One region of the Rhodococcus sp. WMMA185 genome, then DNA from elsewhere that is predicted to be linked to it. Evidence: predicted binding sites of a transcription regulator. Region 1 holds the regulator's gene; the other holds the start of a gene.
The links. Region 1 encodes LexA, which represses DNA repair genes until DNA is damaged. Its sites were predicted from a motif close to CGAACANNTGTTCG; they were not measured.
Positions count from the first base shown of each region.

Region 2: BFN03_RS03925 (error-prone DNA polymerase) is a predicted target of LexA. The motif match lies at 10,762-10,775, and genes of this name have one in related genera.

Region 1 is NZ_CP017014.1:1,385,597-1,400,620, forward strand. It holds gene BFN03_RS06270 (cyclase family protein) at 1-588, opposite strand, end outside; gene BFN03_RS06275 (HPr family phosphocarrier protein) at 697-954, opposite strand; gene BFN03_RS06280 (PTS fructose transporter subunit IIABC) at 1,023-3,068, opposite strand; gene BFN03_RS06285 (1-phosphofructokinase family hexose kinase) at 3,085-4,065, opposite strand; gene BFN03_RS06290 (DeoR/GlpR family DNA-binding transcription regulator) at 4,062-4,829, opposite strand; gene ptsP (phosphoenolpyruvate--protein phosphotransferase) at 4,997-6,667, shown strand; gene BFN03_RS06300 (uracil-xanthine permease family protein) at 6,727-8,061, shown strand; gene BFN03_RS06305 (acyl-CoA dehydrogenase family protein) at 8,157-9,299, shown strand; gene lexA (transcriptional repressor LexA) at 9,386-10,117, opposite strand; gene BFN03_RS06315 (hypothetical protein) at 10,386-10,787, shown strand; gene BFN03_RS20395 (hypothetical protein) at 10,768-10,920, shown strand; gene nrdR (transcriptional regulator NrdR) at 10,994-11,458, shown strand; gene hrpA (ATP-dependent RNA helicase HrpA) at 11,473-15,024, opposite strand, start outside.
Region 2 is NZ_CP017014.1:882,648-897,671, forward strand. It holds gene BFN03_RS03875 (hypothetical protein) at 1-88, shown strand, start outside; gene BFN03_RS03880 (DNA polymerase Y family protein) at 85-1,638, shown strand; gene BFN03_RS03885 (VOC family protein) at 1,696-2,070, shown strand; gene BFN03_RS03890 (alpha/beta fold hydrolase) at 2,113-2,898, shown strand; gene BFN03_RS03895 (R2-like ligand-binding oxidase) at 3,050-4,048, shown strand; gene BFN03_RS03900 (alpha/beta hydrolase) at 4,065-4,871, opposite strand; gene BFN03_RS03905 (hypothetical protein) at 4,990-5,499, shown strand; gene BFN03_RS03910 (sucrase ferredoxin) at 5,529-6,407, shown strand; gene BFN03_RS03915 (SDR family oxidoreductase) at 6,418-8,424, opposite strand; gene BFN03_RS03920 (MMPL family transporter) at 8,458-10,578, opposite strand; gene BFN03_RS03925 (error-prone DNA polymerase) at 10,815-14,135, shown strand; gene BFN03_RS03930 (DUF4349 domain-containing protein) at 14,158-15,024, shown strand, end outside.

The DNA.
Region 1 (15,024 bases):
CGTCACAGCGGCGAGGTTCGCCAGGTTCTCGAAGATGACTCCCTCGGCGCCGAGAATGACTTCGTGGAAGGGGAGGTGTGCGGCGCCGAGATCGCCCCGCGATTGGGCTTCGGTGGGTGAGAAGTCCGGGCTCGGTAGATCGACACCGACCGATCGAATCTGGTGGGAGGCGAGGTAGTCGGCAATTTCGACATCCAGGAAGGGGTGCTCGAAATACGCCGGTGTGTTGAAGCGCTCGGACCAGCCGGTCTGAAAGATCACGATCTCTCCCGCCACCAGACCGTCGAGCTGCGTGATGACGCGATCGAGGCCGATGCGTTGCTGCCTCCGCGTCTCGGGCACTCGAATGATTCGCGAACGGCCATGGAACAAGGTCAGGTCGACCTCGTCGATCGTGGCGGCATCCTCGATGCGGTGTGCGGGTGCATCCACGTGGGTGCCGCTATGAGTTCCCATGTGTAGTGCGGACACACGGAACCCATCGGCCCGAATCGTCGTCACGGTCTCGAAGGAAAAGGCCGGATCTCCTGGGAAAACCGACATCCCGGGCGTCAGGGGCTGGCTGAGGTCGATGATGCGAACAGGCATGGTGTTGTTCCTGTCGTCCGGACGACACGTCAGTGCTGAGTGAAGTTGTTCGTAGTGTGCACTACGTCGACCCGCCGTTCCGGCGCATTTGCTGACGCCGGAACATTGTCATGCGTCGAGGTCTGTCGCCACCAGTTGCGCAACCTTCTCGACCGTATCGGCATCTTCGCTGGTGACGGTGACATCGGTGCCCTTGGAGGCACCGAGCGTCATGATGAGCAGGGCAGACCCTGCGTCTACCGGTTCGCCGTCCGCAACTGCGAGCGTGACGGGCACTCCGGCGGTCGCGACTGCTTCGGCGATGACTGCGGCGGGGCGGGCGTGCAGGCCGATGGACGAACCTACTGCAACTGTGGTGCTGGGCATGCAATTTCTCCTTGTTCGGGTAGTGGTAATTCGGGTGGAAACAACTAGGTCGAGTGGATGAACCGATGTCATACTGCGACTGCCACTCTGCCCTGGTCGAGTTCGGCATCAGGGGTGCTGGGCCTGATGAATTCCTTGGCGCCGACGACGCACAGCGCTGCCACGAGGACACCGAGGGCCAGCGCGACGACGAACCACAGCAGATTTCCGACGGCGAAGAACACCAAGAAACCGCCGTGCGGCGCGCTGAGGCTGACGTCGAACATCATGATCAGTGACCCGGTCACCGCACCGCCAACCATCATCGAAGGAATGACGCGCAAGGGGTCGGCTGCGGCGAATGGAATGGCACCTTCGGAAATGAACGCCGAGCCCAGCAGCCACGCAGCCTTGCCATTCTCGCGCTCGGCCTCGCTGAACAAGCTGGGACGCAGAATCGTCGAGGCGACTGCCATCGCCAGTGGCGGTACCATTCCCGCCGCCATCACAGCGGCCATGATGCGAAGCGACGCAGGGTCGTTGACGTTCAGTCCGGCCACCGCAAACGCGTACGCCGCCTTGTTTACCGGGCCACCGAGGTCGAAGCACATCATCAGCCCGAGAACGACGCCCAGGAACAGAATCGAACTACCCGACAGTCCGTTGAGCCAGTCGGTCAGGCCTGAGGTGATCGCGGCCAGCGGACGGCCCAGAACCAGGAACATCAGTGCACCGACGATCAGAGTCGCGAACAATGGGATGACGACCACCGGCATCAGACTGCGCAGCCATCTGGGAACCGCGATCCGGGTGAGCCACAACGCCACCGCGCCGGCGATCAGACCACCGACGAGTCCGCCGATGAAACCCGCGCCCACGAACGCGGCTACAGCACCCGCCGTGAAGCCTGGTGCGAGACCCGGTCTGTCTGCGATCGCGAATGCGATGTAGCCGGCCAGGGCGGGGATCAGGAATTCGAAGGCCAACGACCCAAGTTGGAACAGCACTGCGCCCAGGTATGTTGCGAGCCCACCGTCCGGTAGGTTGCCCAGGGAGTTGTTGAGGACAATATCCGTTGCGGGCTCGGAGATCTCGTATCCGCCGATCAGGAAGCCGAGCGCGATGAGAAGGCCGCCGGCGGCGACGAACGGGATCATGTAGCTGACACCGGTGAGCAGCACCTGCCGTAGGTGGGTGCCCCATCCGGTCGTGCCGACCGACACTTCCGGGTCGGGCGTGCGACGGTCGACGTCCACAGTCGCGGCCGACTGGTCCGAACCCGCGTGCAGCGCTTCGCTGATCATCCTGTCGGGTTCGTTGATCGCACGTTTCACCCCGGATGTGACCACGGGTTTGCCTGCGAACCGGTGCTTGCCCCTGACTTGAACGTCGGTGGCAAAGATGACGGCGGTCGCACCGGCGATCAACCTCGGCGCCAGCGGGGCGCTACCGCCCGAACCCTGGGTCTCCACGTGGACGGTGACACCCGCACGCTTGCCGGCTGCGACGAGCGAGTCGGCAGCCATGTAGGTATGGGCGATACCTGTGGGACATGCCGTGACGGCGACGATGTGCTTCGGTGCCGCTGATCCGGAATTCGCTTCTGGCGCCGGTTCGCGTTCGGAAGGGGGTGCGGCAGTCTGTGTCGCTGGGGTCGAGAGAACGCCCTCGACCAGGGTGACGATATCGGTCGCTGTGTTCGCAGCACGTAGTGCGCCGACGAATTCGGGGCGCACCAGTGCCCGTGCGAGTGAGGAGAGCAACTTCATGTGCTCGGTGCCGGCACCCTCGGGGGCCGCGATGAGGAATACGAGGTCGGCTGTCCCGTCAGGGGCCCCGAAGTCGACACGCCGATCGAGCCGAGCGAATCCGAGGGAAGCTGACCGAACGCTCACCGAGCGGCAGTGAGGGATGGCAATTCCACCTGGAAGGCCTGTCGCCGAGTGGGATTCACGTTCCATTGCGGCTTCGTGGAGCGTAACCGCATCGGTGGCACGTCCGGCGTCCGCGAGACGATTGGCGAGTGCGAAGATCACCTCGGCTTTGGAGGCCCCGAGGTCGGAATCCAGGGAGACCAGGTCTTCGCTGATAATCCGTGAACCCGCTTGAAGGTCGGGTAGCGAGTTGTCGGACATGGTGTTTCCTCTTGTTTCAGGCCGGGTCGGAGATGGGGGAGTGGAGATCGGTGACAGTGACGGTGTCGAAATCGACGTACGCGGGTGTCGGCAACGCGGTGCCGGGGAGTGCCGCGGCCGCTGTGCCGTATGCGACGGCTGAACGGAGACAGTCCGCGGGCGCGCCGCCGCCGACATGCGCCGCGAGGTATCCAGCCAGGGATGCATCGCCTGCACCCACGGTGTTGCGGGCGACGATCGGTGGTGAGGTTGCGGACCAGGCGCCGGCCTCCGTCACGAGTACCGCGCCGGCGGCACCGAGTGTGGCGAGGACTGTTCCGGCCCCGCGGTCCACGAGTTGCCGGCCGGCGTGTGCGGTGACCGCCCAGTCTCCGCGTAGCGCAGACTTTTCGAGTAGTGCCGCGTCGGCGCCGGTCACCTGGGCGAGTTCCTCGCTGTTGGGTTTGAGCAGGTTGGGGGCAGCCGCGGGAAATCGGTTGGCGAGGGCGAGGAGAGGGGCATCCGACGTGTCGACGGCGACGCGGCACGGCGACGAGCGAAGCTCCTCTACGAGCGCCGCGTACCAGTCGGTGGGAACACCGGGGGGTAGCGAACCGGACAGCACGACCCAATCCGCGCGGGACCCGTGCTCGATGATCTCGGTCTGCAGATCTGCGAGGGATATCTCGGACATCGTGATGCCAGGTTCGTTGATCTTGGTGGTGGTGCCATCCGGTTCGGTGATCGTGATGTTGGTGCGGGCTGCACCGGGCATCGCCACGCCGATGTGCTCGATCTTGTGATCGGACAGAGCTGCCAACAGCGGATCCTCCTCGTTGCCGGGCACGACCGCGATAGCCGCGATGCCTGCCGACGTGAGTGCCCGCGCAACGTTCACGCCTTTGCCGCCGGGTTCGCTGCGGGTCGCTCTTGCGCGCAGGACCGTCCCTCGTTCGAGGCGTCCACCCAGATCGACCGTGCGGTCGATGCTCGGATTGGCGGTCAGGGTAACGATCATGCGATCACCACCTCGATCTCTCGGTCTTGGAAGCTGGCGCGGTCTGTCGGACTGATCTCGTCATCGGTTATGAGGATGTCCACGCTGTGGATGGGCGCGAAGCTGACGAGGTGTTCGCGACCCACTTTCGATGCGTCGGCGACGACGACCACGCAGTTGGCAGAGCGCACCATCGCGCGCTTTACCGCCGCCTCTTCGGTATCGGGCGTGGACAGACCGTGTTCGACGCTCAGCGCGTTGGTGCCGATGAACGCTACATCGACTCGAAGGAGGTCGAGGATGCGAAGGGCCTCATCTCCGACCGTGGCCTGCGTGGTTCCCCGGACGCGGCCGCCCAGCATGTGGAGATTGATCGAACTGAACCCCGCGAGGCGAGCCGCGATCGGAACCGAGTTGGTGATCACCGAAAGATCGAGATCGGGGGGGAAGCCGTTGATGATGCGTCCCGTGGTGGTTCCCGCGTCGAGCAGGACACTGCCCCCAGATGCTGGAAGGTAGGAGCCTGCGAGCTTGGCGATCCGGTCTTTTTGTTCCGCCCGAGTGTGCTCGCGCTCCACCAAACCTGGTTCGGTAACAGTGAGGGTGGTTGCAGGCACGGCGCCGCCGTGCACTCGGCGGACGTGCCCGAGGCGCTCGAGAAGAGCGAGGTCGCGGCGGACGGTCTCGGTGGTGACGCCGAAAGTGTCGGCCAAGTCCGCCACCGACACGCGTCCCCGTTGGGAGATCATGGTGGCGACTTCCTGCCGGCGTTCTTCCGGATACACGCGTCTCCCTTCCAACTCTTGTCGATGAATCCTTCGGTGATGCGATCAGCTGAGGCGGGCGCACCACAATGTTGCTTCATGTTGTTTTACGCCCACTTATGTTGGCACGTCAAGGGCGAGGGTAATCTCCATCACGTAGGCAGAAGCGAGCCAGTCAGGAGGATCCGATGACCGAAACCCGCGAAGCCGTGCGAGGAACACCGGTAGTTCCTGGTGTCGCGTACGCGCCGGTGATCTGGCCTTCTCCGAGACCCGAGCTCGAGCCTGGGCTGCCGCGCATCGATGCGTCGTCGCGGGACGGTGAGAAGCTCCGTTTCGAAGAGGCGGCTGCTGTGGTCGCGCAGCGGCTACGTGATCGTGCGTCCACGGCCTCCGGCGCGGCCACCGAGGTACTGCTGGCCAATGCCGCCATGGCGGTGGACCGCGGCTGGCTGGGCGCGGCACAAAAGCTGATTGCGGACGGAACCCCCGCCGAGGAGGCGGCGGCCCAGGCAACCGAGCAGTTCGTCGTCTTGTTCACCAAGATGGGAGGGCTGATGGCAGAGCGCGTAACGGATCTTCGCGACGTTCGGGATCGGGTCCTCTCGGAACTCCTGGGTCTCCCGGAGCCCGGCATCTCGACGCCCGAGACTCCGTCGATCCTCTGCGCGCGAGACCTGGCTCCTGCCGACACGGCGGGTCTCGATCCTGAAATGATCGTCGGTCTTGTCACCGTCCTCGGTGGACCGACCAGCCACACAGCCATCATCGCTCGGCAGCTCGGGATCCCCTGCGTCGTAGCGGCGGACGGCCTCGAGTCCGTCACCGCCGGTACGACCGTACTTCTCGATGGTGAGGCCGGGGAACTTGTGGTGGAACCGGACCCAGGAGAGGCTCGCTCAGCGGTGGAGCAGAGCCGGGCCGACCGGGCACGCATCCAGGGTTGGAAGGGTCCGGGCCGAACGAGTGACGGTGTGTCCGTATCGATCTTGGCCAATGTCCAAGATGGTGCGGGTGCGCGGTCGGCCAGTACGACTGCCGCCGAGGGTGTCGGCCTCTTTCGTACCGAGTTGTGTTTCCTGGACCGCGATTCCGAGCCAGGCATCGACGAGCAGGCCGAGATCTATGCCGAAGTGCTCGAGGCGTTCGCGGAGCGCAAGGTTGTGATCCGGACGCTCGATGCAGGTTCGGACAAGCCACTTCGCTTCGTCCGTCAAGTGGACGAGGAAAATCCGGCACTCGGTGTTCGGGGTATCCGAATCGCGGCCGACAACCCGGGAATCCTCAGTAGACAGCTCGATGCAATTGCTTTGGCGGCCAATCGGACTCGATCGCAGCCGTGGGTGATGGCACCGATGATCGCCACCGCTGCCGAGGCCGCGTCTTTCGCCACAGAGGTTCGGGCCCGCGGGCTGGTGCCGGGTGTGATGATCGAGGTTCCGGCGGCAGCACTGCTCGCAGACAGGCTTCTCGAGCACGTTGACTTCCTGTCAATCGGCACGAACGACCTCGCGCAGTACACGATGGCCGCCGACAGAATGTCCCCTGAGCTGGCGTCATTCACCGACCCTTGGCAGCCTGCGGTGCTCGCGCTCGTGGCTCGCACCGCAGACGCCGGTGGCGCAACCGGTAAGCCGGTGGGAATCTGCGGCGAGGCCGCAGCGGACCCACTCCTCGCGTGTGTGCTCGTCGGTCTGGGTGCGACGTCATTATCGTGCGCCGCTGCCGCAGTGCCGGGTGTCGGGGCGAAGCTAGGCACCGTGACGTTGGACACGTGTCGGCGTGCTGCGGAGGCGGTCCTCGCGACGAGCGACCCCGTGGAAGCGCGAGCCGCCGCGACCCTGATCTTCGAGGGCTAGTCGGCGAAACCTGCACCGAATTACGGAGACTCGGGGAGCCTGCTTACTATTGCCGACTTGTGACCAACAGAATCACTCGCGACGATGGCCCCCGCACGCCCGAACCCTCGGTATTCTCGCGAACCTTCGGATGGACGGTTCACGGTGACGGTCGGAGGATCATCGACGGCGAGGTCGTCGCGCCGGACGAACGGTTGACATGGCCCCGCACCGTCGGGATCGGGATGCAACATGTCATCGCCATGTTCGGCGCCACCCTGCTCGTCCCGACCATCACGGGTTTCCCGGTCACGACCACGCTGCTGTTTTCCGGTATCGGAACGGCGCTGTTCCTACTGATCACCCGAGGCCGAATCCCCAGCTACCTCGGGTCCTCGTTCGCGTTCATCGCACCGCTTACGGCTTCGCAAGGGTCGGGCGCCGCAGCGCAACTCGGTGGCGTGGTGGCGGCCGGTGTGCTGTTGCTCTTGGTCGGCGTGGTGGTGAAGCGCGCCGGATCACGGGTTATCGATGCCTGTATGCCCCCCGTCGTTACGGGTGCCGTCGTTGCACTGATCGGGCTCAATCTCGCGCCTGTGGCGGTGGACTCGTTTCAATCGCAGCCGTTGATAGCCGGTGTGACGCTTCTTTCGATCCTGCTCGTGACGGTCATCGGTCCGGGACTGCTCGGGCGTCTGAGCATCCTGGTCGGCGTGGTTATCGGGTGGGTGTTCGCGGCTTTGAACGGCGGACTCGCCGAAGAGCGCGTAGCGGCACTGCGGCAGGCGGACTGGTTCGGGGTGCCCGAACTGCAGGGGCCGACATTCGAGTGGTCGGTGATCGCCCTGACACTTCCCGTGGTCATTGTGTTGATCGCGGAGAACGTCGGTCACGTGAAGGCGGTGGCCGCGCTGACCGGGCGTCCGCTCGACGACGTTGCCGGCGATGCGCTCGTCGCGGATGGGCTGGCTACCTCACTCGCTGGATTCGGCGGCGGCTCCGGCACCACCACCTACGCGGAGAACATCGGTGTCATGGCCGCAACACGCGTCTATTCCACCGCCGCCTACTGGGTTGCCGCCGCGACCGCGGTGGTGCTGGCATTCTCGCCGAAATTCGGCGCGCTGGTGTTCACCGTCCCCAGTGGCGTGATCGGCGGTGCGACTCTCGTGCTGTACGGACTGATCGGCGTTCTGGGTGTGCGGATCTGGATGGATGCGAAGGTGGACTTCACCGATCCGGTGAACTTGACCGTGGTCGCGACAGCGCTCGTCGCGGGCATAGGCAACCTGACATTGACCATTGGGTCGGTGGAACTCGGTGGGATCGCTTGGGGGTCGGTGGGCATTCTGGTTGCATACCCCGTGATGCGTTCGCTCACAAAGTTCAAGGGAGCCAGACGGAAGAACGCATGAGTCACGAAACCCGATCACCTGGGTCATGCCCCGCAGCGGCTGCCGTCTCTACGGTCGAACGAGACGTACCCTGGCAGTTGACGTGAGGAGTCGGCGTGGAGCGCACCCTGTTCGAACCGGAACACGAGTTGTTTCGACAGTCGTACAAGCAGTTTCTTGCACAGTATGCCGAGCCGAACCATGCGAGGTGGGAAGAGCAGAACATCGTCGACCGCAGCCTATGGGTGGAGGCCGGTAAGCAAGGCTTCCTCGGTATGGCGGTGCCGGAGGAATTCGGTGGCGGCGGAGTACAGGACTTCCGGTACAACGCGATTGTCACCGAGGAGAACACCCGCGGCGGATACAGCGGCATCGGGTTCACGCTGCACAACGACGTCGTGGCGCCCTACCTGCTCGATCTGTGCGATGAGGAGCAGAAGCGGCGCTGGCTGCCCGGCTTCGCCTCAGGTGAATTGATCACGGCAATCGCGATGACCGAACCCGGCACCGGTAGTGATCTGCAGGGAATCAAGACTCGTGCGGTGCGTGATGGCGACGATTGGGTTCTCAACGGATCGAAGACTTTCATCACAAACGGAATCAACGCGGACCTCGTGATCGTCGTCGCGTGTACCGACCCGGACAAGGGTTCGCAAGGATTCAGCCTCCTCGTGGTCGAGCGGGGCATGCCGGGTTTCGAGCGCGGCCGCAATCTCGACAAGATCGGGATGAAGGCACAGGACACGGCCGAGTTGAGCTTCACCGATGTCCGGGTTCCCGCCGCCAACCTCCTCGGTGAGGAGGGAATGGGATTTCTCTACTTGATGAAGAATCTTCCGCAAGAGAGGTTGTCGATCGCGGTTGTGGCCGCGGCGGCGATGGAATCGGCGCTGGACATGACCATTCAGTACTGCCGGGACCGGAAGGCGTTCGGTAAGTCGATCGGCAGCTTTCAGAACACCCGGTTCGTACTCGCCGAACTTGCCACCGAGACCACAGCGGTCCGTGTCCTCGTCGACAAGTTCATCGAGATGCTGGGCGATGGGAAACTGTCGGTGCAAGACGCTGCGATGGCGAAGTGGTGGACGACCGAGGCGCAGGTCCGGCTGATCGACCGGTGCTTGCAACTGCACGGTGGTTACGGCTACATGAAGGAATACCCGATTGCCAAGGCATATTTGGATTCTCGCGTGCAAACCATCTATGGCGGCACGACCGAGATCATGAAGGAGATCATCGGTCGGGGTCTGAATCTCTGACGGCTCTGCACAAGCGCGCATTCGCTGTTCGTCCACGAGAGCCCCGCGGCGATGCCGCAGGGCTCTTCGATTTACCCGGGCCCTCGCTAGATCTTGCGCATGACCGTTACCACCTTGCCGAGGATCGCGGCGTCGTTACCGGGAATCGGCTCGAACAGCGGGTTGTGTGGCATCAGCCAGACCTCGTTTCCCGTGCGCTTGAACGTCTTGACCGTGGCCTCGCCGTCGATCATCGCGGCGACGATGTCGCCGTTCTCTGCCACGTTCTGCTGACGGACCACGACCCAATCGCCGTCACAGATTGCAGCATCGATCATGGACTCTCCCACCACTTTCAAGAGGAACAGCGAGCCCTGGCCCACGAGTTCCCGCGGGAGGGGAAAGACGTCCTCGACAGCCTCCTCGGCCAGGATGGGACCGCCCGCGGCGATGCGGCCGAGAACGGGGACGAACGTGGGTTCGGGGTGTGATTCGTCGTCCGCGGAAGATACGACGGCAGCCGGATCGATCCTGACGGTCGAGTCGGACCCGACGCCCGCTGCCGACTCGTCGAGGCCGCGTACGTCGACTGCACGCGGACGATTGGGGTCGCGGCGGAGGAAGCCCTTGCGTTCGAGAGTGCGGAGCTGATGGGCGACCGAGGAGGTGGACGTCAGGCCCACGGCGTCGCCGATCTCCCGGATGCTCGGGGGGTAGCCACGATCATTCACGGACGTACGGATCACCTCGAGGACGCGGCGCTGCCGGTCGGTCAATCCGGCGGCGGAGCCACCGCTTACACGTGTACTCGAGCCGTCTTTCGTGCTGTCGCCCCTCATCGCTGGGTGCCTCCGTCTTTCTGTGGGTGATCGAGGTGTGGGTCGCGTGTGACTGCTGTGCCGGGTGACTCGAATCTATCCCGCTTTCGCCCGAGTTTCAAACATCTGTTCGACACGGGTCGGGAGATGTGGTGATTTTGTCGGGTCGCCATGGTAAGAATCGAACATGTGTTCTTTCGAACGCATGAGCGAAGGCCTGAAAGGGGTAAGTGCCCGGCGGGATCGCAGCCCAGTTGGTTGGTGAGGGAAACGAGCAGCGGAGGTACGTATGAGCAACGCAGTTCTCGACCGGCAGTCATTTCTCGACCGGCAGTCAGAACCCCACAGGATGGCGCACGTGCGGGGTGGTGGTCGCCCGAGGACCGCTGCGGCGTACGGGAGGTCGAGGACCGAGCTTCGGCGACGTGCCGGCGATGGTGACCTTCGGCGTCCGGCTTCCGGTTCTGTTTCGTATGGGTCGGGCCGGGTCGGCGTCTCCTGCGCCGCGCATGTGCGTCCAGAGGCAGAGGTCGGGTGGCGGATGGTGCTCGCGACCGTAGCGATCACGGCGGGGGTGCTGTGCGGCCTCTTCGGGGTGGCTCTCGTCGCCACTACGGACGCCGTCGCCACCACGGGCACGACAGGGGGCGCGGTCGTGACGGAGGTAGTTCATGTTCAGACAGGAGGCTGATCGTTCCGGCGTCGACCACGTCGTGATCGCCGCGACGCTGCATGACGGTGTCATCGAGCGGACGGGTAGTCTCGGACGCGGACAGTTCCACCACTTCGTCTGGTCGCTTCGAGATCGTGCATCCGTTGAGTGAACCCGTGCTCGTTGGTTCGCCACCGGGGGAGGCGAACTGTTGCGGCCACGACGGCTACGACGAAGGATTCGCCATGCACTGCCCGTTCTGTCGGCACCCGGATTCACGTGTGGTCGATTCGCGAGAAGCAGACGAAGGACAGGCCATTCGGCGGCGCCGGTCGTGTCCCGAGTGTGGTCGCCGGTTCACGACCGTCGAGACCGCGGTCCTATCGGTTGTGAAGCGTAGTGGTGTCACCGAGCCGTTCAGTCGGGAAAAGGTCGTGCGGGGTGTGCGCCGCGCCTGCCAGGGGCGTCAGGTCGACGATGATGCGCTGAATCTTCTTGCCCAACAGGTGGAGGACACCGTCCGCGCGTCAGGGTCGGCCGAGATCCCGAGCAATGAGGTCGGCCTGGCGATTCTGGGGCCGCTCAGGGATTTGGACGAAGTGGCGTACCTGCGTTTCGCATCGGTGTACCGCTCGTTCAGCTCTGCGGAGGACTTCGCCCGCGAGATCAAAGAACTGCGCGTACAAAGGGAATCCAGCGAGGAGGAGTGACCTGATTCCGTGTGTCAGCGCACCTTCTCGATAGCGCTCAGGATTCGCTTCTCCGAGACAGGGATCGGGGTTCCGAGAGCCTGAGCGAAGAGGCTGACCCGCAGTTCTTCTATCATCCAGTGGATCGTATCGAGCTCGGCAGAGTGGAGGCGCTCCTCCGGCAACGCCGAAAGTAGGCGTTCGTACCGGGCATACACACGATCGAGAATGTCCATTCCCTTCGTGTCACGGGTTGCGCTACCCGGCAGGGACTCGAGGCGCGCGGTCGCGGCGGCGAGATACCGGGGTAGCTCGCGGAGCCGGGCCGCGCCCAGGTCGGCAACGAAGCCGGGGAAGAGGAGGGACTCTCGCTGCTGTCGAACGTCGTCCGCGGCCTCGCCGCGGGCGCGGTCCAAGACCACCGCAAGGCGGTGATCAGCCTCGAGTATCGGTACCACTGCTCGCAGCAGCGCCGTCACTCCGCGGGCCATTTCCGATCGTGCTCTGGTCACCAGGGTGTCGAATTCCTGCGGTGTACGAATCGTCGCACCGTGCGCTGCGATCAACTTATTCGCCACTGCGTTGCGGCAGTCCTCGATCAGAGCGTCGAGGCTGCCGTCGGGGTTCTGCCCCAGCGCGAGTCGCTGTGCATTGCTCAGACCGGACGTCACGGTCTTGGTCTGCGTGGGGACTGCGGTGAGGAGCAGCTTTCGCGTTCCGGCGAGCATGGCGGCACGTTGAGCTGCAGCGGTGCTGAGCACCCGCACGGCGACGCCGCCACCCTCGGGGACCAGGGCGGGGTAACCGATGACCTTCTGTCCGCCGACTTCCCGGGTCACGGTGGTTTCGAGTGAGCCGAGGGTATCGGGTGTCCAGGTGAGTGCCGGTGGCCGCTCCGAATTCGAGGCGGCCTTGGCTACTTCCGCCTGCGCCTGAGGCGCGAGTGACCTCTGTAGCGCGGCGAGGTCTTTGCTCCGATCGAGGACCGCCCCGTTCTCGTCGACTACGAGGAAGGTCATGCGGAGGTGGTCGGGTAGCGCAGTGGGATCGAAGTTCGCAGGGTCGATGCGGCATGCTCCGAGTCGCGACAACTCGCGTGCCATCGCCGTGACGAGTGGTTCGGATCGCGGAGTGACGGCGACCAGAGCGGCGTTTGCGAAATCGGGAGCTGGAACCACTTGTCGCCGAAGGGTCTTGGGCAGCGTCTTGATGAGCGCGGCAACCAGTTCGGTTCTCATGCCGGGGACCAGCCAGTCGAAACCGATCGGCCGCAGGCCCGACAGCAGGGCGATCGGGATGCGCGCTGTGACGCCGTCATCTTCGCCTCCGGGCTCGAACTGGTAGGTGAGCGGGAACTGCATGTCGCCTTGACGCCAGGCATCGGGGTAGTCGCCGCCGAGGACTGCCGCGGACTCGGCATTCACGACGGTCGATTGGGTGAACGTGAGCAGGTCGGGTGTGGTGCGCCGCGCCACCTTCCACCAGGAGTCGAAATGGCGGGCGGACACCGCTTCCGAGCCGACACGTTGATCGTAGAAGTCGTAGAGGACGTCGTCGTCGACGACGATGTCGCGCCTACGTGCGCGGTGCTCGAGTTCTTCGACGTCCTCGAGGAGCGCCCGATTGGCGTGGAAGAACTTGTGGTGAGTTTGCCACTCACCCTGGACCAACGCGTGGCGGATGAACAGTTCCCGGGATACCTCGGGATCGATGGTGCTGTAGTTGACCGCACGTCGGGCGACGAGGGGGATCCCGTACAGCGTCACCCGTTCCCAGGCGGCGGCAGAACCCCGCTTGGACGACCAGTGCGGTTCAGAGTAGGTGCGTTTGACGAGATGAGGGGCGAGCTTCTCGGCCCATTCGGGTTCGATTCGGGCGGACATCCGCGCCCACAGACGTGAGGTCTCGACGAGTTCCGCGGCCATCACCCACCGCGGCGGCTTCTTGAACAAGCTCGACCCGGGGAAGATCGCGAACCGAGATCCACGGGCACCGAGGAAGTCTCGTTTCTCTCCCTCGCGCAGCCCGATGTGTGACAGCAGTCCTGCCAATAAGGACTGGTGGATCGCGGCGGGAGTCGCGGGGGTGGTGTTGGGCTCCCAACCTAGTCTGTGGGTGATCTGGCGGAGTTGCCCGTGCAGGTCCTGCCATTCGCGGATACGCAGCCAGTGCAGGAATTCGTTACGGCACATCTTGCGGAATTGGTTGGACGACAGCGAGTTCCGCTGCTCTCGAAGGTATTTCCATAGCTCGAGGAAAGCGAGGAAGTCGGAGTTCTCCACATTGAACCGGGCGTGCTTCTCGTCCGCGGCCTGCGTGAACTCGGCTGGACGTTCTCGCACGTCTTGTATGGACAGTGCAGATACGATCACGAGCACCTCGGACAGACATCCGTTCCGGTGCGCCTCGACGAGCATCCGGGCCATCCGTGGATCGACCGGTATCCGAGCAAGTTCCCGACCGACGGTGGTGAGGACGGGCAGTCCGCTCTTGGTCTTGTGCTCGATCGCTCCGAGTTCCTGGAGTAGACCGACACCGTCGCGGACCGCCCGCGGGTCGGGTGGCGCGACGAATGGGAATGCGGCGATGTCGCCGAGGCCGAGTGCCGTCATCTGAAGGATGACGGAAGCGAGATTGGTGCGCAAGATCTCCGGCTCTGTGAACGCGGGTCTGGACTCGAAGTCCTCTTCCGAGTAGAGCCTGATGCAGATCCCGTCGGCAACACGGCCGCAACGCCCGGAGCGCTGGCGGGCGGAAGCCTGCGAGATCGGTTCGATCGGTAGGCGTTGCACTTTCGTGCGTACCGAATACCGGGAGATGCGGGCAGTTCCGGGGTCGACGACGTACCTGATCCCAGGCACGGTCAGGGACGTCTCGGCGACGTTCGTCGACAGCACCACCCTGCGCCCGGTGTGAGGCGTGAAAACCTTGTGCTGCTCAGCGGCGGACAGACGCGCATACAGGGGGACGATCTCGGTTCCCCGCAGTTTCCGGTCGCGCAGGGCGTCGGCGGTGTCACGGATCTCTCGTTCGCCGGACAGGAAGACCAGGATGTCGCCATCGCCCTCGGCGAACAATTCTTCGACGGCCTCGCACACAGCGTCGACCGGGTCCCGGTCGAACGTTTGCTCACCCGTGTCCACCGTGAGCGGGCGGTACCGGATCTCGACGGGGAATGTTCGCCCCGAGACCTCGATTATCGGTGCGGGAACCCCATCGCGAGCGAAGTGCTGCGCGAATCGCTCGGGATCGATGGTGGCAGATGTGATGATCACCTTGAGATCAGGTCTGCGGGGGAGCAGCTGTCCCAGGTAGCCGATGATGAAGTCGATGTTGAGGCTGCGTTCGTGCGCTTCGTCGATGATGAGCGTGTCGTACTGGCGCAACATCTTGTCGCGCTGAATCTCGGCGAGCAGGATGCCGTCGGTCATCAGTTTGACCCTGGTCCCGTCCGATACCTGGTCGGTAAATCGCACCGTGTATCCGACGGTCTCGCCCAGTTCCTCGTGAAGTTCCTCGGCGATACGCTCGGCGACGGTTCTGGCGGCGAGGCGTCGGGGCTGGGTGTGGCCGATCAGCCCACGCAC
Region 2 (15,024 bases), 500 kb from region 1:
GCGGGTGCAGTGGGTGGGTACTTCGGAACCGGTGGTCGCGCTCGAGGCAGGTCTTCCCGCAGAGCCGACGGTGGTGGTGGGATTGTGAGCCGGGTGCTGGCGTTGTGGTGTCCCGACTGGCCCGCGGTTGCGGCCGCGGCGTCGGCCGACCTCTCGCCGACTCATCCGGTGGCGGTGACGTCGGGTAACCGGGTGGTCGCCTGCTCTGCGACGGCCAGGGCGGATGGGGTGCGTCGTGGCCTGCGCCGGCGAGAGTCCCAGGCGCGGTGTCCCCGGTTGTATGTGGTGACAGCCGATCCCGACCGCGATGCGCGGTTGTTCGAACCAGTGGCCTCTGCGGTCGATGCGGTAGCACCTGGTGTCGAAGTGTTGCGTTCGGGTCTCGTGGTGCTCCCGGCCCGCGGTGTCGCCCGATACTTCGGTTCGGAGGAAACTGCCGCGGAGCGGTTGGTGGATCAGGTGTCGACGGTGGGGGTGGAATGCCAGGTCGGTATCGCGGATCAGCTGTCCACGGCCGTGATCGCCGCGCGCAGAGCGGCACTCGTGCCGCCCGGTGAGGGAGCGGACTTTCTGGCGCCGCTTCCGATGCGGGAACTTGCGGCCGAACCGAGCCTCGCGGCGCCTCACCGGGGCGAGCTGGTCGACCTGTTGCATCGGCTCGGGTTGCGTACCGTCGGTGCCTTCGCCGCGCTGTCGGCGAGCGATGTGGCTTCGCGGTTCGGAACCGATGCGGTGCTGGCGCACCGGGTTGCGCGTGGTGAGCCGGAGCGCCCGCCGTCGGCGAGGCCGTTGCCTCCCGACCTGGACGTGGAGGAGCACTGCGATCCGGTGATCGAACGAGTCGATGCCGCCGCCTTCGCGGGGCGCGCGTTGGCGGAGAAACTTCACCGCGCGCTGTCGGACGCCGCGGTGGCCTGTACCCGGCTGTCGATATCGGCGATCACCTGCAATGGCGAGCAACTGTGCCGTACCTGGAGGTGCGCGGAACCGTTGACCCCGGAGGCGACCGCCGACCGGGTGCGGTGGCAACTGGATGGGTGGCTGACCGGGCGTAGCGAGAAGCGACCCACCGCCGGGATCGCCGTCCTGAGACTCGAACCGGTGGAAGTGGTGGCAGCAGGCGCCCTGCAGTTGGGACTGTGGGGTGGGGTCGGAGATCAGGACGAGCGGGCCCGCCGGTCACTGGTGCGAGTGCAGGGGCTGCTCGGTGGGGACGCCGTGCAGGTGGGCGTCCTCAGCGGTGGGCGAGGACCCGCGGAGCGCATCACACTTCTGCCGCTGGGAGATGAGTTGATTCCTCGCAACGATCCGTCGGAGCCATGGCCGGGCGCGCTGCCGGAACCGGCGCCTGCTGCGGTGCCGACGGCGAACCCGCAGGTGTGGATGGCGGACGAGCGGGGTATGGCTGTGACAGTTACCGAGCGTGGCGTATTCAGCGCTTCTCCAGCACGGTTGCGGTGGGGAAGCCGAGAGTGGGCGGTGTGTGGATGGGCCGGGCCGTGGCCGGTGGACGAATGGTGGTGGGACCCTCCTGCCGCTCGGTCTGCAGCCAGGGCGCAGGTGCTGTTGGAACAGTCGCGGGCACTGCTGCTGATCTGCACAGAAGGGCACTGGGTGGTGGAGGGGATCTATGAATAAGGAATACGGAACATCTGTGATTCCGAACCGTTCCCTATCTGGAAGGGGCCGCGCAAAATGATCTCTTTCAACCACACCATCGTCGCCGCCAAGGACAAACAGGAGTCGGCGAGGTTCTTGACCACCTTGTTCGGGCTGCCGGACGCCATGCCCTTCGGGCACTTCCTGGCCGTGGAGTTGTACAACGGAGTGTCTCTGGACTTCATGGACGCCGATGATTTCCCGTCGCAGCATTACGCTTTCCTCGTCGGTGAGGACGATTTCGATCGGATCTACGGACAAATCGTCGAGCGAGGTCTCGACCACTGGGCCGACCCACGGCAGACGCAGCCGGGAGCCATCAACACCAGAGATGGTGGACGCGGTGTCTATTTCCACGACCCGTCCGGTCACCTTCTGGAGATCATCACGCGACCCTACGGGGTGACCTGATAACTCATAGCCGGGTCGTCGTCGCCACTACTCTGGGATCTCGTGCACACGCGCAGGATCACTTCGACGCAAGCCGGCATCGACATCGCCTACTGGGACAGCTACGACCTTCCTTCATCGAATTCTGCTGACGTCCATCCCGTTCCCGTCGTCCTGGTGCACGGGATGGGCGGTGACGGCGGAACCTGGGATCGCTTCGCCCGAGCCCTCATCGGCAGTGGGCGACGTGTCATCGTCCTCGACTTGCGCGGGCACGGTCGCAGCGCACGGGCCGCGTCGTATCTGTTCGAGGATTTCGGTGCCGATCTCGTCGAGCTGTGTGACAACCTCGACATGGACCGGGTGGACTTCGTCGGCCACTCACTTGGTGGGCATGCGGCCTCTCTCGCCGCGCAGGCCCGACCCGCGCTGGTTCGGCGGATGGCGATCGAGGAGGCCCCGCTTCCTTTGCGCCCCGGGGATCCGGTGCAGATTTTCGCGCACAAGCTTCCGTCGCCCACTGAACTGTGGCACGCGACCACCAGTCTGATCCGGCACCCACGCGCCGCATTCGCTTTCGATCGTTCGATGACGGCCTCCGCGCTCGAGCAGTTCCGTCGTCCGAATCCGTTGTGGTGGAACAGGTTGTCACAGATTGAGGCCGAGACGCTGATCTTGCGCGGTGGTTCTGGCGGAATGGTCGATCCCCACAGGCTCGAGTCGGCGGTAGCGGCGATACCCAAGTGTCGTGTCGTGGTATTTCCCGGTGGACACAGCATTCACCGCGACCGTTACGACGACTTCGCAGGAGTAACGATTCCGTTCCTGATGGCGCCCGAATCACGCTGACAAAAGTCCGCAAATGTAAACCATGGCTCGTCGGACTGGACTAGCGTAGGTGGAAAGGCGGGGCTGGAAACATCATGGTTGCCGCCGCAGCATGAGCGCACTGAATGGCAGACGTTCGATGAGTGTCTGCACGTCGGAAAGAAGGCTCACGATGTCGACAATCATCCCCGGACGGCCCTACGCGCCAGGTAGGGAGGGGTTCAGTTCACTCCGGTCTGGCGGGCTCAACTGGGATGCCTTTCCGTTGCGACTGTTCGCGAAGGGCAATGCCAAGTTCTGGAACCCGACCGACCTCGATTTCAGCAAGGAAGCGGAGGACTGGGAGGGGCTCAACAGTGAGCAGCAGCGCAGCTCCACGTTTCTGTGCGCGCAGTTCATCGCCGGCGAGGAGGCCGTCACGGAGGATATTCAACCCTTCATGAAGGCCATGGCGGCCGAGGGACGGTTCGGCGACGAAATGTATCTGACCCAGTTCTGCTTCGAGGAAGCCAAGCACACCCAGGTGTTTCGGTTGTGGATGGATGCGGTCGGCCTGACGGACGACCTGCACCCGTTCGTCGCCGACAATCCGTACTACCGGCAACTGTTCTACGAGGAGCTGCCGGGATCGCTGGCCGTGCTCGAGACCGATCCCAGCCCGGCCAATCAGGTGCGGGCAAGCGTGACCTACAACCACGTCATCGAGGGAAGCCTCGCGCTCACCGGCTATTACGCATGGCAGAAGGTATGCACGACGCGGGGAATCATGCCCGGAATGCAGGAACTCGTCCGCAAGATCGGCGACGACGAACGACGTCACATGGCTTGGGGCACTTTCACGTGCCGCCGGCACGTGGCGGCCGACGACAGCAACTGGAATGTGGTCCAGGAGCGGATGGCGGAATTGATGCCGCTCGCGTTGGGCATGATCGACTGGGTCAACAACCAGTTCGAGGTTCAGCCGTACGGGCTCGACGAACAGGAGTTCCTCGACTACGCCGCAGACAGGGCGCAGCGCCGACTCTCGGCGATCGAGTCGGCGCGTGGACGTCCGATCCAGGAGATCGACCTCGACTACTCACCCGAGGCACTCGAAGAGCGCTTCGGCGAGGAGGATGCCAAAGCGCTGTCCGACGCCGTGGCCGCGAGTGAGGCCGAGGCACAGGACTGAAGGGCTCGTGGGTGCCTCACTCCACGACGGCGCCCACGTTCTTCTTCGCAAGCCACGACAAGATGTAGTCGGCGACCTCACGCCACCCGTGGTCGATGACCAGCGAGTGGCCTCGGTCGTCGAACACCTTGTACTCGTTGACCGTCGGCGCTTTCCGGTATCGGCGGAACGAGCTGCGTGAACTCGCCTCCGGCACGGCCCTGTCTTCGCCGCCACCCACGATGAGCAGGGGGCCGCGATCAGCGGAGACATCGACGGCGGTGGGGCTGTTCGGGAGGAAGTTGGCAGTGGCGGCTTCGAAGAGCGGCCTGCCGGGCGCCGGGATCACGTAGCGGTCGTAGAGCTCGTCGGATTCCTCCACAGGAAGGGCGTTGCCGAACATGCTGTGGAACGAGTTCTTCGTATGAATGTGAGTGCCACGGTAGTTCGAGATTCTCGACACAATGGGAAGAACCCCCAGCAGTTGCGGGAGCGGCAGGCGGAGCACCCCTTTCATCTGCGCAGGATCGATCGCGATCGCGGCAGCAGCGAGCTTGCGCCCCAGCAGTTTCTGTGCGACGAGACCCCCGAACGAGTGGCCGATGACTACTGGCACGGCGCCCAGTTCCGCAATCACTCCCGCAAAATGTTCGGTAACCTCCTCGACCCCGCAGCCACCGATCGGGCCGGGGTTCGCACGAGTTTCGGCGACGGTGGGCCCGTCTCCCGGCCAGCCGGGGTTGTGCGGCTCGTAGCCCTTCTCGCGGAAGAGCTCGACCCACGGGTCCCAGCTGCTGCCGTGCAGCCACAGCCCGTGAATGAAGACGACGGGAATGTTCGGCATGGTTCGGTTCTCCGCTTCTTTCGAATCTGCTGGGCCTCGAGGAAATCATCGTCGCCCACCGGTGATGCGTCCAGGAGAAGTACCCGGCATCGAGGCCGGAGAGTGGCAGGATCAGCTCATGACCCTCACCCCGCTCGATCGAAAGCTCATCGCCTGGTCTGCGACTTTCGTGATCTCGCAGGTCAACATCGCCCGGTTGTTGGGTCCGGTGGCACCCCGGGTCGGCGAGATCCAGACCGCCCGCTCGGCCCGCTCCTACCGGGCGATCCTGGACGGGATGTCCGACGCCGAGTTGGCCCGCTACCGCAGCCACTACTACCCGGACTTCGTGCACCCCGCGATCTACGCCGTGGCGTTGCGTACGGGCGCGAGGCGCCTGGCCGAACTGACCCCGCTGTCGCCTACGACGCAGACGGTGCTGGCGGTGGCGCCGGTGATCTCCGCGGCAGGGGACTACGTGGAGAACGTCGTGGGTCTGCATCTGCTCTCGCATCGAGATCACATCACCGATGCGACGGTGCGCGCCACCACGGCGGTCAGCGTGACCAAATGGGTGCTCGCGCTCGGCGCGCTCGGCTACCTCTCCCAGGGATTCGTGCGGGTCTGGGCGAAAAAGCTGCGGGGATGACAGATCGTCGAGGCTGACACAATGGTCTGATGACCGACCCCATCCCCGCCACCTGCTCCGCCTTGTCTGCGCGGGACGAGCCATTGGCAGGCACCGCCGTGCATGTGAGAGGTTGGGTGTGCCTGGAGTTTCCGGGCGCGTGGGGGCGCGATGTGCTCGACGGCACTGCACTCGAGCCCGGTCTCGCCCAAGAGCTCGACGCCCGCGCCACCGCTGCAGGGGTGCGGATCATGTTCATTCGCAGACCGGGTCGCAACACGGCAGCCCCGCAGCGGCGGCAGGTGCTGTTGGCGCAGTCGCACCCGGAGCGGTCCTGGTGTGAGCGGCTCGAGATCGGTACTCCGGCCGACCTCCTCGATCTGGACTTCAGCCTGGTTGCCGGCGCCCCGCCTGGTCTCGGCGACCCGGTGGCGGAGCCCATCGTCCTGGTGTGCGCGCATGGGAAAAGGGATCAGTGCTGCGCCGTGGTGGGGCGCCCGGTCGCCGCCGAACTGGCTGCCGAGTTCGGCGACGCGGTGTGGGAGTGCTCGCACACGGGAGGGCATCGCTTCGCGCCCTCGATGATTCTTCTGCCGACCGGCTACACCTACGGTCGGTTGTCTGCGCAGCAGAGCCTCGACGTGGTGCGCGCCGCGGTTCGGGGTGAGGTACCCAGGACCGGCCTCCGGGGCCGTAGCTCATGGGACACGAAGGGCCAGGTCGCCGAGCTCGCCGTCCGGGAGCTGATCGATGCAGCCCCGAACGCGCTGACAGTCGAGCCGAATTCTGTTGTCGCCCACAGGGACGGGCGTCGCTGGGCTGTCGATGTGGAAGAGCGAGAATTGTCGCCTCGGCCGACGAGTTGCGCGGCAGCACCGAAGCCGGTTCGTCCGGTCGTTGCCACCAGTGTCCGCGCGCTGGCGCCTTGAACCGGCGTGATCACCAGTGGGCGCCGGGCACCAGCCTTCCGATCTGGCGTGCGGCACGACCCAACACGGACGGCTTGTCATCGTGGTGCATGCCTGCCGGCTCGTCGGCGTGCTCCTCGAAGCGTGGCGGAGTCGGTGTGGCTTCACCCTTCGCCGCCTGCGAATCCGGGAACCTGCGATAGACCTGATGCATCAAGCGGTCCTTGGTGGCGGGGGTGAAGAGTTGGCCGAACTCGCCGAGGGTGCCGACCGGAACATCGATTCGCTTGGGCCGTTCGATCAGCGCCCGGACGACCATCGCCGCCGCCCTTTCCGGTGACATGCTGGGGCTGTCGTTGTAATGGCTCGTCGGCTGGATCATCGGTGTCTTGACCAACGGCATATGGATGGTGGTGAATGTGATTCCATCCGAAAGTGTTTCGGCGGCGGCAACGTCGGTGAAGCCGTCGAGTGCCGCTTTGCTCGCGATGTAGGCCGAGAATCGGGGTGACGCGAACTGCACGCCGGCGCTGCTGACATTGACTATGTGGCCGAATCGCCGTTCCCGCATCTGCGGCAGGAACGCGAGGACGAGTCGCACCGCGCCGAAGTAGTTGACGGCCATCGTGCGCTCGAAGTCGTGGAGTCGGTCCGTCGAGCGGTAGAGGCCGCGCCGGATCGATCGTCCGGCATTGTTGACCAGCATGTCGATGTGATCGTGTTCGGCGAGAATGGTCTCGACGGTGCGCTTCACGGCCGCATCGTCGGTGATGTCGCAGGGATAGCCGAAGGCCTCACCGCCCTCCTCGCGGATCTCGGCCACCACTGCTTGCAGTTCCTCAGCGCGCCGGGCGAGGAGGATCACCCTTGCGCCTTCACCAGCTGTCGCGATCGCGGCGCTCCGCCCGATGCCGGACGAGGCGCCCGTGATGACGACGTGCCTATGCATGAGAGGGCCGTCGGGGTGCGGACGACGCGCGCGGTCCGGATCGAGGTGCTCGGTCCAGTACGTCCACAGCTTGTCGGTGTAGGACGCGAAGTCTGGAACCTGGATGCCCGTGCCACGCAATGCGTCCTGGGTGTCGTCGCTTGCGAACACCGCGGGCATGCTCGAGTTCTCGGCGAGAACCGGTGGAATCTTCAGCCCCCGAAGTGCCAGCTTCCGGCCGGTGTCGAGGACGGAGTTCGCTGCCGGTGTGAGGAAGGGGCGGACGAGTCCTCCGGGCAGGCTGGCCGCGGGGTGGGGGGCGCCGGCGGCCTTGGCGAGCGCGCCGTAGATCTCCCGGACCGGTTGAGGACGCGGATTGACGAGATGGAAGGTGTGACCGTCCCGCTGCGGCGCCGCCATCAACTCCACGATGGCCGCCGCCACGTAGTCGACCGGAACCAGGTTGACCGACCCGATCCGGGGGACGGCCACCGGCAGCGATTCCGGGAGTTTCGCGAGTGCCGCGATCGCGGGAAACAGGAAGTACAGTCCGTCGATCTTGTCCATCTCTCCCGTGACCGAACTGCCGACCACCATGGAGGGGCGGTAGATGCGCCAGCGCAGTCCTTCTGCCTCGCGCACCAGCTTCTCCGCTTCGAACTTGGTGCGGTGATACGCAGTGGGAAAGCCCTGGCCGAGGTCGAGATCTCGTTCGGTGAACCGGCCGGCGTAGTCTCCCGCGACGGCGATGGATGAGACGTGATGCAAGGTGGCGTCCAGTTGCCGCGCCAGAGCAATCACCGAACGGGTGCCCTCGACATTCGTGGCAGCCTGCTCGTCGCCGACCGTGAGGTCGTAGATCGCTCCGAGGTGCAGCACGTGGTCGGCGGCGGGCGCCGTCGTGATCCCGAGGCCTGGTTCGGTGAGATCGCCGATCAGGGAGTGCACCCGGTCGCCGCCGGGCATGGCGTCGACGAGAGTCTGCAGTCGTGCGGCGGATGCGGGGCGGACGAGGACGTGGATCTCGGCGGAGGCGTCACGGTCGAGGATCCGGGGCAGCACGTGGCGACCCAGGAACCCGGTTCCGCCGGTAACGAGATATGTGGCCATCCTCTAATCTTTACTCCAAAGTAAGATAATTCACTAATGGCCGAGGCCAACCTTGTCGTGAAGCTTCTTCATCCAGGTCGGAGCCCACCAGTTGACCTCGCCCATCAGTTTCACCAGGGACGGCACGAGCAGCATGCGGATCACCGTCGCGTCGACGATGAGCGCAACGATCATGCCTACACCCAGGAACCTCATGATCGACAGGCCGGAGATCGTGAACGCTCCGGTCACCACGACGAGGAGCAGAGCGGCCGCGGTCACGATCCGTCCCGTGCGCTGGGCGGCGAAGCGCACCGATTCCTCGGTGGTTGCACCCGCAGCGTGCGCCTCGACCATGCGGGACATGAGAAACACCTCGTAGTCGGTCGACAGCCCGAAGACGACGGCGAGGATGAGGACCACGAATGTCGCTTCGAGTGGTGCCGTGCTGACGCCCAGCAAACTTGCGCCGTGCCCGAGTTCGAAGATCCAGGTGAGCACACCGAATGTCGCGGCGAGGCTCAGACCCGCCATCGCCACGGCCTTGATCGGCAAGACCACCGAACCGAACGCCAGGAACAGCAGGATCAGGGTGGAGCTGACCATGATCGTGACCATGACGGGAAGCCATCTGACGATCGCGGCGTTGCCGTCGTCGACGGTCGCCTGGCCACCGCCTACCAGGATCTCGGTGCTGCTCGGTGCGGGAATGGCGCGGAGGTCGCGAACAGCGGCGCTCTGGTCGTCCGTGGTGACACCTTCGGAGTAGACCGCCTGCACCGCGACCAGTTGGTTGTTCGACCCCACGACGACGGCTTCACCGATTCCGTTCACCTGTCGGGCGGCCTGCGCGACGGCCGCCCCGTCGGACGCGGTCGGTGCAACACCGTCGATGCCGCGCACGATGAGCGTGGCGCCGTTGCCGGTGGTGGGGAACTCGGTCGCCAACGTGTCGGTGGCAATGCGGGCTGGATCGTTTGCGGGTAGCGCCGTGTAGGTGACGCTGCCGAGCGAGGCGCTGAGCAGGGGGGAGGCAAAAAGCAGCAGCCCCGCAACTATCCCCACCGCTATCGCGGCCGGACGTCGCATCACCGACGTCACCACCGATCCCCAGAACTTGCGTGCCCGCAATTCCCCGCGCAATGCCGCCCCCTCTCGCCAGCTCAGCGCATTGATCCGGTGGCCGAGAATCGCGAGCAATGCTGGGACTGCGGACAGCGACAGCAGAACCGCACTCGCGACTGCGGCGATAGCGCCGAAACCAAGGGATTTGATCACGTCCTGCGGGAACACGAGCATTCCGGAGAAGGCGCACACGAGAAGTAGCCCGGAAAACAGGATGGTGCGGCCAGCCGTGTTGATCGTGCGCCGGGTCGCCTCGGCGGGATCGGAACCGGATTCGAGTTCTTCGCGGAAGCGTCCGACGATGAACAGCCCGTAGTCGATGGCGAGCCCGAGACCGAGAAGGGAGGCCACATTGATGGCGAATGAACTGACCTCGGTGAACAGGGTCAGCAGCCGCAGGGTGGCCAGGGCGCTGAAGATCGAGAGCAGCCCGACGAACACCGGAACGGCCGCCGCGACCAGCCCGCCGAAGATGAAGATCAGCAGTACGAGAGTGATGGGTAGCGCGATCGCCTCCGCCAGTATGAGATCGTGCTGCAACCGGTTGTTGAACGCCACGCCGACGACCGAGTTGCCGGCGAATTCCGTGTCGATACCGTCTATTTCGAGTTTGGGCAGCAGATCGTTGAAGTTGGCCGGGGTGATTCCGGCGTCGGGATCGACGGTGATGGCAGCAGTGGCCTTGGTGCCGTCCTTCGACACCATCAGTTGTTTCGTCGCCGGCGGGGCGGTCCAGTAGGACGTGATCGAAAACGTCGGGACGTCGGCGGCGAACTGGTCGAGGCTTGCGGTGACCTGTGGCCCGATGTCTTCGAGGGTCTCGCCGGCGGGTGCGGAGTAGATGACGATGATGTCCGGTGTCTGCGGGCCCAGATTGTCCTCGACTATTCGGGCCACCTCGGCAGATTCGCTACCGGGATCGATGAAACCGCCCGAGCTGAGCTTCGCAAAGACGCCCGTGCCCCACGCACCGCTGACCAGGACGATCATCACGGCGAGGGCCAGGACCCAACGCTTGCGCGAGACAACGGTCGAGGCCCAGCGAGTCATGCGGCATCTCCGGATCGGGTTCGTCGGTGGCTATTGCGACTGCCGACTGTAGCGCCGGTCTTCGGTGCGGTAGTTGCCCGAGTGCGCAGACCTGCAGCGGAAGCGCCGAATGGACGCTGCAGAAGTGCGCACCCGAAACCGGCATTGACCGACCCCTGGGCGGAATGACACACTGAAATATATCGAACATACGTTCGACAATTGCGTCTTTTCCCGGGACGAAGGGATGCAGTCATATGAGCTGGGGAAATGGTCCGCCGACGTGGTCCGAGATGGAGAGGGTCCTCTCGGGCAGGCCGGGGCGTGTCAGCCCGGAATCGCTGTATCCGGGCGACGGCAGCGACAGCCCCGCGTGGTCACGTAAGCGCGGGGAGTATCGGCCAGGCAATCAGGAGCGTGGCAGTTCCGCGGTGCCGTACGCCGAACTGCACGCACATTCGGCGTTCAGTTTCCTCGACGGAGCCTCGCCACCGGAGGAGTTGGTGGAGGAGGCTGTCCGGCTCGGCCTCGAGGCTATTGCGCTCACCGATCACGACGGGTTCTACGGTGTGGTCCGGTTCGCGGAAGCGGCGAAGGAACTGGGCATGCGCACCGTATTCGGTTCCGAACTGACCTTGGAGGACGGGCACCTGTTGGTGTTGGCCCGGGGCCAGGAAGGGTATCGACGGCTTTCCCGGGAGATCGCGGCGGCGCATCTCGCGGGTGGGGAGAAGGGCAAGCTTCGCTATGACGTCGACCAGCTCGCCGAGGCTGCGGGAGGGCACTGGCAGATCCTGACCGGCTGCCGGATGGGACATGTACGTCAGGCGCTGGCCGAGGGCGGCCCGGAAGCCGCGGCCGGCCGGTTGCGTGAGTTGATCGACCGATTCGGGGCCGATCGGGTCACGGTCGAACTGACCTGTCACGGCATCCCGGAAGACGCAGAGCGCAACGCTTTCCTCGCCGAACTCGCGCACCGGCACGGACTTCGGACCGTAGCTTCCACTGCGGCGCATTTCTCCGATCCTGCGCGCCGGCGACTGGCTATGGCGATGGCTGCCGTTCGCGCGCGAGAGAGCCTCGACGACGCGGCCGGTCATCTTCCGCCGGCAGGCGGAGAGCACCTCAGGTCGGGTGAGGAGATGGCACATCTTTTCGCCGCGTACCCGGAAGCCGTCCGTGGTGCGGCGGAGATCGGGCTCGAGTGTGCGTTCGACCTGCGGCTCATCGCGCCGCAGCTACCACCGTTCGACGTCCCAGCCGGGCACACCGAGGCCAGTTGGCTGCGTCAGCTCACGATGGACGGTGCCCGCCACCGGTACGGTGCGCCGGCAGACCGGCCGGAAGCTTACCGGCAGCTCGAGCACGAGCTGAGCATCATCACCGAGCTCGATTTCCCGGGCTACTTCCTGGTGGTCCATGACATCGTGTCGTTCTGCAAGAACAACGACATCCTTTGTCAGGGAAGAGGTTCCGCCGCCAATTCTGCCGTCTGCTATGCCATCGGCATTACCAACGTGGATCCCGTGCGCAACAAACTTCTGTTCGAACGCTTCCTCTCGCCCGAGCGTGACGGTCCACCGGACATCGATGTCGACATCGAATCGGATCGCCGGGAAGAGGCCATCCAGCACGTCTACGCCAAGTACGGACGCCGGTATGCGGCCCAGGTGGCGAACGTCATCACCTATCGCGGAAGGTCGTCGGTGCGGGACATGGCCCGGGCACTGGGATTTTCCCAGGGCCAGCAGGATGCGTGGAGCAAGCAGGTCAGCCGTTGGGGCAACAGCCTGGCGAGCGCAGCGACGGGGGGTGTCGACACTGCGAGCGAAGCGACGGGGGGTGTCAACACTGCGAGCGCAGCGACGGACTCCGATATTCCGCCAGCTGTCCTCGAACTGGCGTCCCAGATCGAGGGGTATCCGCGGCATCTCGGCATTCATTCCGGGGGCATGGTGATCTGCGACCGGCCCATCTCCGATGTGTGCCCGGTGGAGTGGGCGCGCATGGAGAATCGCAGCGTGCTGCAGTGGGACAAGGACGACTGCGCGGCAGTGGGGCTGGTGAAGTTCGACATGCTGGGCCTCGGCATGCTCTCGGCCCTGCATTACATGATCGACCTGGTGGCCGAACACAAAGGGATTGTGGTGGATCTGGCGCAGTTGGACCTGTCGGAGGAGGCCGTCTACGAGATGCTGCAGCGGGCGGATTCGGTCGGGGTTTTTCAGGTGGAGTCGCGGGCGCAGATGGCCACTCTACCGAGGTTGAAACCACGAAACTTCTACGATCTGGTGGTGGAGGTGGCGCTCATCCGGCCCGGTCCGATCCAGGGTGGTTCGGTGCACCCCTACATCCGCCGTCGCAACAAGCTCGAGCCCGTGACCTACGACCATCCGTCACTGGAGAAGGCGTTGAAGCGGACGCTGGGTGTGCCGCTGTTCCAGGAGCAATTGATGCAAATGGCGGTCGATGTCGCGGGTTTCAGCCCCGCCGAGGCCGACCGACTCCGCCGCGCCATGGGCTCCAAGCGTTCACCCGAGAAGATGGAACAGTTGAAGGGACGGCTCTATCAGGGCATGCGCGATCTGCACGGTATCGGTGGAGAAGTGGCCGACCGGATCTACGAGAAGCTGTACGCCTTCGCGAACTTCGGTTTCCCCGAAAGTCATTCGCAGAGTTTCGCGGCGCTGGTGTTCTATTCCTCGTGGTTCAAGCTGCACCATCCGGCGGCGTTCTGTGCCGGACTGCTTCGGGCGCAACCGATGGGGTTCTATTCACCGCAGTCGCTGGTGGCCGACGCCCGCAGGCACGGAGTGCGGGTCCACGGCGCCGACATCAACGCCAGTCTCCCGTATGCCACCGTCGAGGCCGATGGATCGGAGGTACGTCTCGGGCTGGGGGAAGTGCGGCACATCGGTACCTCGCTGGCCGAGCGGATCGTCGAATCCCGTGCCGAAGGGGGGCCGTTCACGTCATTCCTCGATCTCACCGGAAGGGTGGAACTGTCTACGGCACAAGCGGAATCGTTGGCTACCGCAGGGGCCCTCGACAGTTTCGGGATCTCGCGTCGGGAGGCACTGTGGGCAGCGGGTGCCGCGGCGGGGGAGCGCCGCGACCGGTTGCCGGGCATCGGCGCATCCACCCGCGCGCCGACCCTGCCGGGGATGAGTGATCTCGAACTGGCCGCGGCAGACGTGTGGGCCACAGGAGTCTCGCCGGATACCTATCCAACTGAATTTCTGCGCCCGCAACTCGATGCGCTCGGAGTGGTTCCGGCAGCGGGATTGCTGGAGGTGCCCGACGGAGACCGGGTCCTCGTGGGTGGAGCGGTGACGCACCGGCAGCGGCCGGCAACGGCAGCCGGCGTCACATTCATCAACCTCGAGGACGAGACCGGGATGGTCAACGTGGTGTGCTCGGTGGGTCTGTGGGCCCGGTACCGCAAACTCGCCGGCACGGCGCCGGCATTGCTGGTTCGCGGCGTGGTGCAGAACGCGGAGGGTGCTGTGACGGTGGTGGCGGATCGATTGCAGTTGATGGATTTGCGGGTGTCCGCGAAATCCCGGGACTTCCGGTGAGATCGCGCCCTAACATTCGGGCATGAAAAGACACGTCCTGTCGGTGGTCACGATTGCTTCGCTATTTCTCGCCGGGTGCGGCGGTTCCGGCAGCGACTCCCTCGAAGAAGCTCCGGTGCCGACTCCGGAGGGTTCGGTTTCGGTGGGGATCGGTGTGCCACAGCAACCATCCGCGAAAGATCAGGCGCCCACCGAACGTAGGGAGACGGTCACGGGCCAGGTCTCGATGACTGCGGGCGACCCGGTGGCCGTCGGTCGTCAGATCGTCGACGAGGTCGACTCGCTCGGTGGGCGGGTCGATCAGATCACCGAACAACCGGGCTCCGATGATCAGGATGCGAGCAGTTCCCTGACCATCCGGGTGCCCGCCGATGCGCTCGACCGGGCGCTGGACGATCTGAGGGAACTGGGCGAGGTCACCAGCATCAGCGTTACCAGGAGTGACGTCACGATGCAGTCGCAGGATCTCGACGCACGGATCGCCGCGCTCACCGCATCCGTCTCGCGGCTGCAGGAACTCATTGCGTCGGCGACGAGCACGGCGGACTTGATCGAGGCGGAAAATGCGCTGTCGGATCGTCAGGGTGAACTCGACAGCCTCACCGCTCAGCAGCGACTACTCGACGAACAGGTTGCACTGGCCACACTGTGGATCGACGTCACCACCGAGGAGTCCGATCGACCCGGTGCCAGTCCCGACAACTTCTGGGAGGGTGTGGTTGCGGGCTGGAACTCCGTGCTGTCCGCGATACAGGGTGGCATCGTCGTCGTGGGAGTGCTGATTCCCTGGCTCGGCTTCGCGATAGTCATCGTATTACTGGTCTACGGCGCGTACCGTCTCCGCCGGAAGTCCAAGAAGGCACCCAGCCCGGCTGCGGGCCAGGCGCCG